Regions from separate parts of the Thermoanaerobacter sp. X514 genome, predicted to be linked through region 2. Evidence: riboswitches for the same ligand, from Rfam matches in the RefSeq annotation. Region 2 holds a riboswitch; the other holds the start of a gene.
The links. A riboswitch is a leader RNA that binds a small molecule or an ion and turns the genes downstream of it on or off. The one in region 2 is predicted to bind fluoride.
Positions count from the first base shown of each region.

Region 1: linked by a shared signal. The riboswitch ahead of TETH514_RS05665 (DUF6062 family protein) and the one ahead of crcB (fluoride efflux transporter CrcB) in region 2 are both predicted to bind fluoride.

Region 1 is NC_010320.1:1,155,377-1,158,525, reverse strand. Features, by position in the region: gene TETH514_RS05670 (ABC transporter substrate-binding protein) at 1-548, opposite strand, end outside; gene TETH514_RS12275 (hypothetical protein) at 867-1,076, opposite strand; gene TETH514_RS05665 (DUF6062 family protein) at 1,063-1,407, opposite strand; fluoride riboswitch at 1,495-1,554, opposite strand; gene TETH514_RS05660 (penicillin-binding protein 2) at 1,720-3,149, shown strand, end outside.
Region 2 is NC_010320.1:39,286-42,434, reverse strand. Features, by position in the region: partial or broken gene TETH514_RS00205 (HD-GYP domain-containing protein) at 1-951, opposite strand, end outside; gene crcB (fluoride efflux transporter CrcB) at 1,006-1,389, opposite strand; gene crcB (fluoride efflux transporter CrcB) at 1,386-1,790, opposite strand; fluoride riboswitch at 1,852-1,910, opposite strand; gene recR (recombination mediator RecR) at 1,959-2,558, opposite strand; gene TETH514_RS00185 (YbaB/EbfC family nucleoid-associated protein) at 2,568-2,903, opposite strand; gene dnaX (DNA polymerase III subunit gamma/tau) at 2,970-3,149, opposite strand, start outside.

The DNA.
Region 1 (3,149 bases), 1.1 Mb from region 2:
AATGCTTCTTCTAAAGCATCTCTCGTCTTTATAGAACTCGGATCAAAGTTTCCACCATAAGCCTTGTCCAGTACAGCCTTGTTGTAAATAAGTCCATATCCTTCAACAGCAAACGGAAACGCTATAACCTTTCCATCCACTGTAGCTGCATTTAAAGCACCATCTATTGCATCTGAAACCCACTTTTCACTGCTTAAATCTAAGAATTTATCTTTGAATTTTGCTATATCACCTGGATCTAACATTGCCATTGTCGGTGCATTACCAGATGCATACATGGAGGTAACCTTTTCAAAAGGTGACTGACCGGCTGTTGCAGGAATGACTTCTACAGTAATATTCGGATTTTCTTTTGTAAAAGCTTTAGCTGCATCTTCTAATTGAGCCTGAATTTCCCCCTTAGAATTTAGCAAAGTAATTTTTACAGTCTTTGTTGCCGTGGCAGTACTATTACTTTCTCCATTATCGCTGCTTTTTGTACCACAGCCTGCCATGAGCGAAAAAACCAATGCAAACGTCAACATAATGGATAAAATTTTTCTCTTCATGACAATCCCCTTTCTTTGAAATTTTTTTGATTTACTCTTATTATACTTGATTAATTTTTATATGTCAACCGTTTGACATAAATTTTTTGATAAAATGTCAACCGTTTATAATACGGTTGACATTTTTGAAACTTATTAATATTATAATAGATTGGATCTTGCTATTTTGTTAATTTGTTCAACTAATCGTTCTACCTTTTCCTTTTGGGAAGATTCAAATCGTGACTTAAAAACATTAGAGCCAGATATATTAATAGATAAATTTAATAACCTAGTTTCTTCCTCGCTAATGTACGTATTTAACCACGTGTACAACAATTATAGTAGATATTTTGAATGGGACACATCCTCCTTATTTGCCACTCTTGTTTTAATTTTCTCCAAAGAATTTTCAATGATATTTTTTGTTAAAATTGAGAATTTATCTTTGTTTTCTAAAAGAAACCTGTGAGACTCTTCTCCGCCAATCTCTCCAAGAGCCCAAACAATAACCTGTTCAATATATGGGTCCTTTTTACTGCCTTTCAACAAAATCTTTATCAGCCTGTAAAATATCTATCAATATATGCATTTGGTATTTATCTCTTTCACTTAAATAATCACAAACAAGGCATTTGTTTTTTGTTTCTTTTTTCCTTTTTTTCTTTAAAGATTTTCGTTTCTCCGTAATTTGCTGTAATTTATAAGTGACGTTCTCTTTTAATGCGATTGCCAAACCCAATTTATCATATGAATTATTCAATAATTCCAAATGATAATGGCAAAAATTTGTCTCTCTTATTTTGACATACATTTCAGGGTCTTTTAAAACCTCATCTTCAAACAAATGCTCACAATAGGCTTTTTCTTCGTCTTTTATAACCTTGCATATTGGACAACCTCCCTTATATTTTTCAAAAACCTCATCCTCTCTTTTTTGTCAAATAAACAAAAATGGCTTCTACGAAAGCGCGTAGAAGCCATTAGCCTTCACGGCAATAAGGTGAGCTTCATCACCGTTATTTAATTTTATCTCTTATTTATAATTATATATTTTTTATAAGAAAAATACAAGTGAAGCCTCCACCCAAGCAAAAACATTTCTATACTTTTATTTAATTAAATTGCAAAATATCTATGGTATAATTATATTGGATAAACAAAATCTTTATAAAAAGGGGTTAGAATAAAATTGACATCATATGTAAAAAAACGAACATTTACCATATTTATCTTTTTTACTATTATGATTTTCGCCCTTATCGTAAGGCTTATATGGATACAGGGTATAAACTCTGAAAAACTTGCCATGGCAGTCGAAAGGCAAAGTACTGCTGATATCATATTAAAGCCTCAACGGGGCAATATTTATGATGTAAACGGGAATATCCTTGCCTGTAATGTTCCAGCAGGAGATGTATTTGCGGCTCCTAAATTTATAAAAAATCCAGAAAAAGCTTCAGAAGAACTCTATAAATACTTAAATATGGACAAAGACTCGCTTTATAAAATTCTTTCAAATAAAAACTCAGAGTGGGCTGTACTTGGCAGGTCCATTCCTCTTGAAAATATAAATAAAATAAAAAGTCTTAACATACCAGGCATATATGTAGAAGATACTTTTATGAGAAATTATCCCAACGACAAAATGCTATCACAAGTATTAGGTTTTGCAGGAATTGATGGTAATGGTTTGTATGGCCTTGAATACTCTTTAGATAAATACTTGGGTGGTGTACCTGGCCGTGAAATCTCTCTTGTAGATAGAGAAGGTAGAAAAGTAGGAGTTCCAAAGTTTTACAAAGAACCTACAAACGGTGATAATATTGTCCTCACAATTGATTCTGTAATACAAAGTTATACAGAAAAAGCTATAAAAAAAGCATATGAAAAATATAAACCAGAAGATGGCATAACAGCAATAGTTATGAATCCAAAAACTGGTGAAATACTTGCCATGGCTAATTTGCCCGATTTTGACCCAAATAATTGGCAAAATGTGCCTTCAAAGGAATACTGGTCAAACCCGGCAGTGTCAAGTACTTACGAACCCGCTTCAGTATTTAAAGTAATAACCGCTTCTGCAGCATTAGAATCAGCTGTAGTTACACCAGACGAAAAATTCTACGACCCTGGATATTATATAGTCTCTGGTAAAAAAATTAGAAGTTGGAAAGCTTTGGGAGATATAACTTTTTCGCAAGCTATTGAAAAATCAAGTAATACAGTTTTTGTCCAAGTAGTAGAACGATTAGGTGTCGATGCCTTTTATAAATACATACAAGCTTTTGGTTTTGGTACTCCAACAGGAATTGAGCTTCCTGGAGAAGCCAGTGGAATGATCTTGCCAAAGTCAAAGATATATCCTGTCGACCTCGCTACTATGTCTTTTGGTCAAGGAATCGCTGTAACTCCAATCCAAATGATTACAGCTTTTTCAGCCGTGATAAACGGTGGAAACCTCATGGTTCCACATATTGTAAAATATATCGAAAACGGCGATAAAAAAATTAAAGAATATAAGCCTCAAATAGTTAGACAAGTTATCTCTAAAAAAACATCCGATACAATGAGACATATACTTGAAAAAACAGTAACAGAGGGTACCGGCCAAGCAGCAAA
Region 2 (3,149 bases):
TCGTGATGATTTGCGGCCCATTCTGCTATATCATCTATTCCATCTATTTCTTTGAGTATTTCTTTAGTATAATAGGTATGAGATTTTATAACCATAAATTCCTCTTCAGTAAGCTTGTCCGGTTTATCAAGAATAGAATTAGGTACAGCTAGCTTTCCAAGGTCATGAAGCAACCCAGCAATTCTTATTTTTCGAGAAGTTTCTTCATCATATCCTATCACCTTAGCCATTTCATAAGTTAACTTTGAAATACCTTTAGAATGGTTATAGGTAAAACGGCTTCTATTATCGATAATCTGTGCGAAAGCTTCTGCTATATCCTCTAATTCCTTAATTCCTATGATAATTGTGTCTTTAGGTTCAATCCTTTTTAATAAACTTTTTATATCAAAAAATTTATAATCAAGCCAAAATTTTTCTTGTCTTGTAAGGTCAAGTAATGCCTTTGCAACCACAGGATTGAACATCTTGCCAGTACCACTTTTTATACATTCTTTGATATTATTCCGAATATTATACTCACTTTCTTTCCCAACCAATGAGGTGTACCGTATATCAAATTGATCAGATATAAAAACAATTTGAGCTCCTAAAGGAATAGAGTCCCCATTTAGTTTAAAATGTCCGCTTCCATCGTAATTTTCATGATGATATCTTATAATATCCGAAAAATTTTCTCCAAAAGGCAACTTCTTTACAATCTCACTTCCTCTTTCACTGTGTTTCCACCATTCGTCTTTGTTAAAATCTTCGTATACATCTCCTTGTCCTATATCATGTAACAAAGCAGAATAGTACACTTTTTTTTGTATCTTCTTCATTTAAATTTAACATCTCTGAAATCCTTAAAGAAATATAAGCCACTCTTCTTGCATGTCCCATGTTCTTATACTCTTGCACGTCAAGGGCCAAAAATAAAGCAGACAGCAGATTATTATAATTCAAATTCACATTTTATTCCTCCTAACTGATATTTATTTTCAACTAATATATATTATACACTAACTAAATTAAATTTCCTATATAAAATCCGATATAATATCCCAATATTCCCCCTATTAGTCCAAATATAATTGTCAATGACATGTATATAAAAGCATGAAAATATTTTTTATCCTTGATTAAGTATACTGTCTCATGTGAAAAAGTTGAATATGTTGTAAAAGCACCTAGAAATCCCGTTGTCAGAAAAAGTTTAACATCATAGCTTAAATTTACATTTATTTTAGGACTTGATAAGAAATTTAATAAAAACGCACCTAATACATTTATAATAAAAGTTTCGATGGGAATAATTATCTCTCGGTTTTCCTTTATATGCCGCGACATTTCATATCTCAATATTGCTCCAAAAATTCCTCCAATCCCCACATACAGTATATTTTTCACTGTTCTTCCTCCCGTTTCTTTAATAAGTCAAAAATTTTGTCAGCAAATTCAAATCCTAAATAAGACATCAAAAGGCCTCCCATTATCGATAAAATCATATAACTTAGAGCAATATAATCTTTCCCTGCTTTTAATAAATTTATTGTTTCCATACTAAACGTGGAAAATGTTGTAAAAGCTCCAATAAATCCTGTTGTTATCGCTAACCTCAAATTAGTATTTACCTTGTACTCATCCATAGCAAAATTAGCAATAAAACTTAACAAAAAGGAACCTAAAATGTTTATTATAAAAGTTTCAAAGGGAAATACAGTGTGATACATTTTTGTAAAGTAAATTGTTATTAAATATCTCAGTACTGCTCCAAAAAATCCTCCAATCCCTATATAGATGTATTCCATGAAAATCTCCTTTCCGTTTACATTTTGGGGCAATAAAAAGGCCCCTATTAGGCCTTATATCCTCCTAATAGGAGCCATCAGCGTTCCGCATTTATGGCGAGCTCCATCGCCTTATGGTATTTATCACAAATTTATTATAATAAACTACAAATGAAAATGCAATACCTTTTACAATTCCCTTCTACCTTCAAGAGCCCTTGAAAGAGTTACAACATCGGTGTATTCCAGGTCACCGCCTACCGGCACCCCATGAGCAATCCTTGTGACTTTTATTCCTAACGGTTTTAATAGCTTAGCAATGTACATTGCTGTCGCTTCTCCCTCTATGTCAGGATTTGTAGCAAGTATGACTTCTTTTACATTTCCATTTTTTACTCTGTCTAAAAGTTCTTTAATTTTTATATCTTCAGGGCCAACGCCTTCTATCGGAGAAATAACACCATGAAGTACATGATACACTCCTTTATATTCTCGTATTTTCTCCATTGCGACAACATCCATAGGATGAGAAACAACACATATAAGAGAATGATCTCTTTCTTTATCACTACATATGTTACAAACCTCTGTGTCAGTTATGTTATAACAAATTCTACAATACTTTATCTTTTCTTTTGCATCAATAATCGCTTGAGACAAGCTTTTTACCTCTTCTAAAGGCATGTTTATTATGAAAAAAGCAAGCCTTTGTGCTGTTTTAGGGCCTACACCAGGCAACTTTGACAGTTCTTCTATAAGCTTCGCTATAGAAGTAGAATAATAGTTCATTTTTTCACCTCAAAACAGTCCAGGAATGTTTAATCCTCCGGTTATCTTTGCCATTTCAGAAGCAATCATTTCTTCTGCATTCCTTAACGCTTGATTAACCGCAGCTAATACAAGGTCTTCTAACGTTTCTACATCATCTTTATCTACAACAGCAGGATTTATTTCAATACTTACAAGTTCTTTTCTGCCATTTGCAACTGCTTTTACCATCCCACCACCGACAGTAGCTTCTACAGTCTTTTGCATTAGCTCTTCTTGCATTTTCTTTATTTCTTCTTGCATTTGCTGGGCTTGTTTAATCATATTATTTATATTAAACCCGCCCGGAAATCCGCCTTTTGCCATAACACTATAACCTCCTAAATTTTATTCTAAAAATATTTATATGCTTTTTTAAATGATTTGTGAAAATTATATTATCTCTATATCTTCACCAAAAAACTCTTTAACTTGCTGTACAAGTAATTCCTCTTCATTTTTTCTTAATTCAAACTTTAAAGGAATTGCCTTCCCAACTAGTTCTTTTAATATTCCTTCAATAAAACTTTTGTTTTCCGCTTTGCTCAATTCCTCCTTTAATAAAGCATATTC